Regions from separate parts of the Arthrobacter saudimassiliensis genome, predicted to be linked through region 1. Evidence: predicted binding sites of a transcription regulator. Region 1 holds the regulator's gene; the other holds the start of a gene.
What was found. Region 1 encodes LexA, which represses DNA repair genes until DNA is damaged. Its sites were predicted from a motif close to TCGAACANNTGTTCGA; they were not measured.
Positions count from the first base shown of each region.

Region 1 (4,206 bases):
GAGAAACCGGCGCTGGTCTCCACGGCCACGCTCGCGCTGCAGGCGCAGATCGTCGGCCGTGACCTGCCGCGCCTGCTGGAGGCCCTCGAGCCGGAGCTGCCCCGCCCGGTCGACGTCGCGCTGCTGAAGGGCCGCAGCAACTACGTCTGCCTGCACAAGACCGGCGGCGGCTTTCCCGACGAAGACGACCCGGGCGCGCTGTTCGTGCTGGGGGAGGAGAACGCCGTCGGGCACCCCGCCCCCGGCACCGGCCCGGTGAGTGCCCTGGGCCGCGACGTGCAGCGCCTGCACGAATGGGTCGAGGAGACCGAGACCGGGGACCGCGACGAGCTGGTGCCCGGCGTCAGCGACCGGGCGTGGCGGCAGGTGTCCGTCACCTCCATGGAGTGCCTGGGCGCCCAGAAATGCCCGATGGCCGCCGAGTGCTTCAGCGAACGGGCCCGCGCCAAGGCGGCGGAAGCCGACCTGGTCATCACCAACCACGCCCTGCTGGCCATCGCGGCCTTCGAGGGCCTGGCGGTGCTGCCGGATTACGACGTGGTGGTCATCGACGAGGCGCATGAGCTCGCCGACCGGGTGACCGGAGCGGTCACCGGCCAGCTCTCCGGCGGCACCATCAGCTCCGCCGTGACCGCGGCGCGCAAGCACACCAACGCCAGCGTGCAGGAACTCGCCGACGCCGGCCGCGCCTTCGACGGCGCCATCGAAGGCATCGCCTCCGGGCTGCTGCCTTCGGGGCTGAACGAAGACCAGCTGCTTGCCGTCGGGCGTGTCCGTGAGGCGTGCCGTGTCGCGCTGTCCGATTCGAAGCCGGACGGGCAGGACAACGCCGACGGGGGCCGGCAGATGGCCCGCTCCCGGCTGATGGCGATCCTTGAGCTGTGCGAACGGCTGGAGTCCGCGCCCGAATCCGGAGAGGTTGTCTGGGCCTCGCGCAGCAGCACCTTCTCGCCGTCCGGCGGCTACCAGCCGCCCGACGACGACGCGCCGGCGACGCTGAACATCGCCCCGCTGTCCGTGGCCGGAAAGCTGCGGGAAAACCTGTTCGACGGGCACACCGTGGTGCTGACCAGCGCCACGCTGGCCATCGGTGCGGAGTTCGGTCCGGTGGCCGGAGCGCTCGGCCTGCAGGGCCCGGGAGCGCCCGCCTGGGAGGGCGCCGACGTCGGCAGCCCCTTTGACTATCCGCGGCAGGGGATGCTGTACATCGCCAAGGACCTGCCCAAGCCGGAGCGGGGGACCTCCGAGGCCCAGCTCGATGAGCTGGCCGAGCTGATCGCCGCTTCGGACGGCGCTGCGCTGGGCCTGTTCTCCTCACGGCGGGCGGCCGAAGAGGCCGCCGAGGCGATGCGGAAACGGCTGGACGTACCGATCCTGTGCCAGGGCGAGTCCTCAATGGCCTCGCTCGTGAAGCAGTTTGCCGAGGACGAGCGGACCTGCCTGTTCGGCACCATGGGACTGTGGCAGGGCGTCGACGTCCCGGGCCCGTCCTGCCGCTTGGTGGTCCTGGACCGGATTCCGTTCCCGCGCCCGGACGACCCGCTGATGACGGCCCGCAGCCGGGCCGTGGCCCGCGCGGGAGGCAACGGCTTCATGAGCGTGTCCGCCACGCACGCCGCGGTGCGTCTGGCCCAGGGGGCGGGCCGGCTGATCCGGGCGGCCGAAGACCAGGGCGTGGTGGCGGTGCTGGACTCGCGGCTGGCCACGGCGCGGTACGGAGGCTTCCTGCGTTCGGCGCTGCCGCCGTTCTGGCCGACCGCGGACCGGGCCGTCGTGCTTAAGGCGCTCCAGCGCCTCGCCGCCGCGTCGAAGGCCGGCAGCGGGGCCTGACGCCCGCGCAGGGGATGTGGGCGCACGCCCGCGGGCCCGGCGCTTCCCCCGGCCCGTCCGTACACGCAAACGCCCCCGACCGCGGCGCCGAAGCCGGCGCCAGGGTCGAGGGCGGAGCGGGAGGAGCGGGTGCCTAGAGCGACCGCATCACGGAGACAACCTTGCCCATGATCGTGGCGTGGTCGCCCGGAATCGGCTCGTAGCGGGTGTTCTGCGGCAGCAGCCAGGTGTGGCCTTCGCGCTGGCGGAAGGTTTTCACCGTGGCTTCGTCATCGAGCAGCGCGGCCACGATGTCGCCGTTCTCCGCGGTCGGCTGGCGGCGGACCACCACCCAGTCGCCGTCGCAGATGGCGGCGTCGACCATGGAGTCGCCGGAGACCCGCAGCATGAACAGCTCACCGTGGCCCACCAGCTGGCGGGGCAGCGGAACCATGTCCTCAACCTGCTGGTCCGCGAGGATCGGACCGCCGGCGGCAATGCGGCCGACCAGCGGGACCATGGCGGTATCCAGCGCGGTGTCCGTCCGCAGCGGGGTGACGTTGCCCGCCTCCGCCGCGCCGCCGGACGGTGCGGGGGCTGCCGCCGGGGCGGCCGGGGCTGAAGGCTCGGCGTCCCGAAGCATCAGCGGTGTGAGGATCTCCATGGCCCGGGGCCGTTTGGGGTCACGCCGGATGTAGCCGAGCTTTTCCAGCTGGCCGAGCTGGTGGGTCACGCTCGAGAGGCTGGCCAGCCCCACGGTGTCACCGATCTCGCGCATGGACGGCGGGTAGCCGTTGCTGCTGACGGACCGCTGGATGGTCTCCAGGATCCTCTGCTGGCGGGGAGTCAGGCCCTTGGCCGGGCGCCCGGAGGTGGAGGCATCGGTGCCTCCGCTTACAGTCCTGCGTGCCACGGCGCTTCCCTTCAGGCCGGCGGCCGGTGCATCCGGCCGCGTTTTTCGTGCGTACGGACGGCGGTGCCGCCCGGGCTCCCGGCGGTTTTGTCAGAGGCGGGTGATGGACTCGCTTCTGTCAGCTTCCGGTGCTGCTCACAACGCTAGGGGAGCAGCCCCCTGTTTTCAAACATTTGTTCGAGCGAGTCTCGACAACGTTCGTAGACAGGTGCTAGAAAGGATCCAGCTGATCGAACAAAGATTCGAAAGAAGCTGCTCTTAATCCGAGCGGACTTTCGAAACAAGCTTCGAAACCGCACCGCCCGAGCCTGATGGGCCCCGCGGTTCGGAAAGGAAAACCATGTCACTCGCACTTCAGCCCGGCCTGTCCGCCGCGTCCGCCACCCCGTCCTCCGCTTCGGGTCCCGCGTCCCCGCTGCGCCTCACCCGCCGCGGCCGCCTGGTCCTGGTGGGCCTGCCGCTCATGCTGGTCACCGCAGCCCTGATCTTCCTGGCCGCCTTCTTCACCGCCCCCGCGATCGCCGGCAGCGAGACACAGGATCCGGCCGCCCACACGCTGCAGGTCAGCGTGGAAACCGGTGAGTCGCTGTGGGGGCTGGCGGACCGATACGTCCCGGACCGTGACCCGCGCGCCGTCGTCGCCGACATCATGGAGCTGAACAACCTGCAGGAAGCCACCATCCCGGCCGGCGCGCAGCTTTACGTCCCGGTCTCGCGCTGAGCGGCCGGACCACCGCCTGCACCTGCCCCTGTACCTGCCGCTGCTTCTGCCCCCGGGGCCTGCGGCGCGTGAGCCGCTGCAGCCGCAGGGCCGTAACCCCCCGCCCCGGGATTCTCCCCAGCAGTGCCTGCGGACTTAAGCTGGACGGGTGACTGAACAGCTGGACAAACTCAACCGCCTTCCGCTCCGCGACGATCTCCGCGGCCTTTCGCCCTACGGCGCTCCGCAGCTGGAAGTACCCGTCCTGCTGAACGTCAATGAGAACACCCACGGCCTGCCCGCACATGTGCGCGACGCCATCGTGGCCGCCGTCTCCGAAGCAGCGGTGGGCCTCAACCGGTACCCCGACCGCGAGTTCACCGAACTGCGGGACCGCCTGGCCGCTTATCTGGGCCACGGACTGAGCCGCGACAACATCTGGGCGGCGAACGGCTCCAACGAGGTCCTGCAGCAGATCCTCCAGGCCTTCGGCGGACCGGGCCGGACCGCCATGAGCTTCCCGCCCACGTATTCCATGTACCCGCTGCTGGCCAGCGGCACCGGCACCACCTACCTGTCCGGGAAGCGCACCGAAGACTTCACCCTCTCCGCCGAGTCGGCGGCCGGGCAGGTCCGTGACGCCGCGCCGAACATTGTCTTCCTCTGTTCGCCGAACAACCCGACCGGCACGGCGCTGGGCCTGGACGTCGTCGAAGCCGTCTACGAGGCGGGCCGGGCAAGCAACGCCATCGTGATCGTCGACGAGGCCTACGCGGAGTTCTCC
Region 1 covers NZ_JBNHFX010000003.1:39,210-43,415, reverse strand. The annotation lists gene AC5RV6_RS11440 (ATP-dependent DNA helicase) at 1-1,830, shown strand, start outside; gene lexA (transcriptional repressor LexA) at 1,964-2,722, opposite strand; gene AC5RV6_RS11430 (LysM peptidoglycan-binding domain-containing protein) at 3,063-3,443, shown strand; gene AC5RV6_RS11425 (histidinol-phosphate transaminase) at 3,592-4,206, shown strand, end outside.

Region 2 (4,206 bases), on a different contig from region 1:
CGCTGGAGGAGCTGGACCGGGAGCTGGCCGCCGCGGTGGAGCGGCTGACCGAACAGCGTCGGCTGATCGCCCGGATCCGCGCCGACCGCAACCCGCCCGACGTGCCGCCCGAGCTGGCCCGGTTCCTGCAGGTCTCCGCCGGGACCTTGCCGCCACGGGTCGCCAAGATGGATCGTGAACAGCTGGTGCTGCTGGGGCATCTGGGGTCGGAGAACGTCAGGGCTGCCATCGGGCAGCTGTTCGACATGATCGCCGCGCCGGGGCTCCTGGAGCCGCTGACCGTGCTGATGGAGCGCTTCGACGCCCTGCCGGCGGACGCGCCGTCGTCCGCGGTTGAGGCCCTCGCCGCGGACCTGGCGACGGCGCTGGCACCGGCGAGCGCAGCGCTCGCCGCCCATGACGGGGCGGAGCTGGACGGACGGTCGCTGTCCCTGTTCAACGACTATGCCGCCGATGTGCTGAATCCGGCCCAGCTGGCCGTGCTGCAGGGTGTGGGCCGTGCGTTGGAGGACGCTTAGCCGCTGCCGGTTTGGGCGGCCGCTGCCTGCGCGCGGTGGCAGCAACTGCGCAAAGCGGCAGCGGGAAGCGGCGGGCTACGCCTGCATGTTGCGCCGGTAGCGGTGCTCAAGCAGCAGCCGGGCGCCGTTGAGCAGCAGCGTCTCCATGGGGACGCCCTGCTCGTCGGCGAGCTCCTGGAGTTCCCGGGCCAGTTTGGGCGGGATCTGGAGCTCGACGTTCATGGGCTTAATCGTAGCGCCCCGGCACCCCGCCCGTAGACGCGCATGCGGCGGATCACTGCGGCCCGGACCAAACTCCTTCCGCCCGGCCGGCACCCCCGGCAACCTTTCAGGCGCCGTCGATACGATGCGGTCACCCCCTGTTTGAAAGGACCTGCCATGCGCACCGTGGGACTCATCGTCCATCCCACCAAACCCACCGCCGACGCCGTCGAATCGCTGACCCGCTGGGCCGCCGCCCACGAAGCCCGGATCGTCGGCCTGTCATCAGCTCAGGGCAGGCTTCCGGAGGGGGTTCAGCTGCTGGATGACGACGGTTTCCGCTCCGCGGTGGACGTGATTGTCAGCCTGGGCGGGGACGGCACCATGCTGGGCGCCATGCGCCTGGTGGCGGACCGGCCGGTCCCGGTGCTCGGCACCAACTACGGCAACCTTGGCTTCCTCATCGAGCTGCAGCCGGACGAGCTGGACGCGGCCCTGGACCGGGTGGCCGCCGGCGACTTCTCCGTTGAGGGCCACCATGCCCTGGACGTCGCGGTGTCCTCGCCGGACGGGGTGGCGACCCAGCATCTGGTGTTCAACGACTTTGTCTTCACCCGCCAGCCCGGCAAGGGCATGGTCCACGCCCATCTGGATGTGGCCGGCATCCCCTACGGCTTTGTGAAGGCCGACGGTCTGATCACCGCCACCCCGGCCGGCTCCACCGCGTACAGCTATGCCGCCGGCGGTCCGGTGGTCTCCCCCGCGCTGCCCGCCGTCGCCGTCACCCCGGTGGCGCCGATGGCCGGGTTCAGCCACCCGTTCGTGCTCGGACACGAGGACGGGTTGTCCATCGCCTTGGACGAGGCAGGCGGAACCGTGGCGATGGAGGCCGACGGCGTCCTGCTGGGCGAGGCCCGCCCGGGCACCCGGGTGCTGATGAAGCTGCGCCCGCACGCAGGACAGGTCATCCGCCTCGACAAGGAAGGCCACGCGCAGCGCGGGATGCTCAAGCTCAGCCTGCTGGACCTGCCCTTCACCCGCGAGCAGCTGGCGGAGCGGCTGGGCCGGTAACCGGCGTCAGCCCTGGAGGAATCCGGCCACGCCGCCGATGGTGAAGCACATCCCCAGCAGCAGGTAGAAAAAGCCCAGCGTCCTGACCGTGGGCACGTCCGCAATGGTGAACCCCTCCGGAGGAATGCCCTTGGACTCCCGGTAGATCGCCGACCAAACCGCCGCCGCACCCCGGACGTTCCGGAAGACGCACCAGCCCGCGACGGCGAAGCACACACCGGAGGCAGCGGCCCCGAGGGCGCCGAAGTGAAGCTGGCCGCTCGCGATTCCGAACGGGAGACCTGCAAGGAACAGGAGGTAGCCCAGCTGCAGTCCGCTGCGGGCGGGCTGCGGCAGCTCGGTCAGCAGCCGGCCGAATCCCCGCAGAGTCCGCATGCCTGCTCCCGTCCCCGCCCACCGTCGTCGCGGGCCAGAGTAGCAGCGTGGTGCTAGCCTTAGTATTCGAAAGTGTGTTCGATACGCGATCGTGCGGAACTGTGGGAGGGGCGGAGCATGGCGGTGTTCTCAGCGGACCGTTCCCGGCGCGTGGCCGGGCCGGCGGAGGCCGACGCCGCCACCGCCGCAGGGTTTCCCAGCCCGGCGCGTGATTACTTCGACGGCCGGATCGACCTGAACCGACACCTGATCAGCGACCCCACCTCCACCTACGTGGTCCGCGTGGACGGGAATTCCATGGCCGACGCTGGCATCAGCAGCGGTGACGAGCTGATCGTGGACCGTTCCCGCACCCCGCACGACGGCGCCGTCGTCGTCGCGGTGGTCGACGGCGAGCTGCTGGTGCGCCGGCTGCTGCTGCGCGGAGACGCGGTGCTGCTGCGGGCCGAAAGCCGGGGCACGCCGGACCTGGAACTGGCCGACGCCGCGGAGCTGACGGTGTGGGGCGTCGTCACCCGGTGCCTGCACCATGTCTGAGGAACGGACTGAGGCACGCGCCGAACGGATCGCCCTGGTCGACGTCAACAGCTTCTACGTCTCCTGCGAGCGCGCCTTCGATCCGAAGCTGGCGGGGATTCCCGTCGTCGTGCTGTCCAACAATGACGGCTGCGTGGTCGCCCGCTCGGATGAGGCGAAGGCCCTGGGCATCAAAACCGGCACCCCCTGGTTCCAGCTGGCGGCCGGCGCCGCGCGGGCAGGCCTGGTGCAGCGCTCCAGCAACTACGAGCTGTACGGGGACATGAGCTCACGGGTGATGCAGCTGCTGGGCCGATACGGGCTGTGGCAGGAGGTGTACTCCATCGACGAGTCCTTCCTCGGGCTGGCCGGCACGCCCGCGGAGCTGCAGAGCCAGGGTGCGGAGATCCGCGCCGCCGTTGCCCGGAACACCGGCCTGCCGGTCTGCGTGGGCATCGGCCCCACCAAGACCCTGGCGAAGTTCGCCAACCGGATCGCCAAGCAGAACCGGCATCTGGGCGGCGTCTGCAACCTGGACACCATGGACCCGGCCGTGGTGGACACCATCATGGCGCGGGTGCCGGTGACCGGGCTGTGGGGCGTCGGCTCACGACTGGGGGCCAAGCTGGCGGCCATGGGCATCGAGACCGTCGCCGACCTGAAGGCGGCGGACCCGGCGCTGATCCGCCGGAAGTTCTCGGTGATCCTGCAGCGCACGGTCCTGGAGCTGAACGGGACGCCATGCATTCCGATGGAGGACGAGCGGGCGGACCGCAAACAGCTGATCTTTTCCCGGTCCTTCGCGGCCCCGGTCACCACCGCCGCCGAAATGCGGCAGGTCATGAGCATCTACGCGCAGCAGGCCGCAGCCCGACTGGAGCGCGAGGGCCAGCTGGCCAGCGTGATCACCGCCTACGCCGGCACCTCGCGCTTCAGCGAGCGGGCGGCGTCGTTCCCGTCCGTGACGGTGCGGCTCCCGGCGCCGACGGCGGATCCGGTGGTGCTCAGCCGGGCGGCCATCGGGGCGTTGGAGGGGCAGGTCGTCGAAGGGGTCGCCTACACGAAGGCGGGAGTCATGCTCACCGGGCTCAGCCCCGCGGGAGCGCAGCCGCTGCTGGACGTGTTCGTTCCCGAGCAGGAGCAGCGGAACCTCGGCGAACTGCTGGGCAAGGTCACCGGGAAGTACGGAGCGGCCAGCATCGGGCTGGGACTCGGCGGGATCACGACGGCGAAACCGGAGTGGACCATGGCGCGGCGCTACTCCTCGCCGCGCTACACCACCGAGTGGGCTGAGCTGCCGGTAGTGAAGGCGCGGTAGCGGCGCGACGGCGTCGGCGGGCTGCGTGCCTAGATGCAGGTCCCGGTGTAGGGATCACAGAGGGACTGGCCGGTGGGGACGGCGAAGGTGCCGTCGCCGCCCTCGACCAGGCGGAGGGCGCCGCGGTCTTCGAGCTTCGTCAGCTCGTTCAGGGTCTCCACTCCGCCGAGGTCGAATTCCTCGGCAATATCCTGCGGGCGGACCCTG
Region 2 covers NZ_JBNHFX010000002.1:651,951-656,156, forward strand. The annotation lists gene AC5RV6_RS10160 (MerR family transcriptional regulator) at 1-518, shown strand, start outside; gene AC5RV6_RS10165 (hypothetical protein) at 594-740, opposite strand; gene AC5RV6_RS10170 (NAD(+)/NADH kinase) at 897-1,790, shown strand; gene AC5RV6_RS10175 (hypothetical protein) at 1,797-2,165, opposite strand; gene umuD (translesion error-prone DNA polymerase V autoproteolytic subunit) at 2,283-2,702, shown strand; gene AC5RV6_RS10185 (Y-family DNA polymerase) at 2,695-3,999, shown strand; gene AC5RV6_RS10190 (hypothetical protein) at 4,029-4,206, opposite strand, start outside.
Region 2: umuD (translesion error-prone DNA polymerase V autoproteolytic subunit) is a predicted target of LexA. The motif match lies at 2,232-2,247, and genes of this name have one in related genera.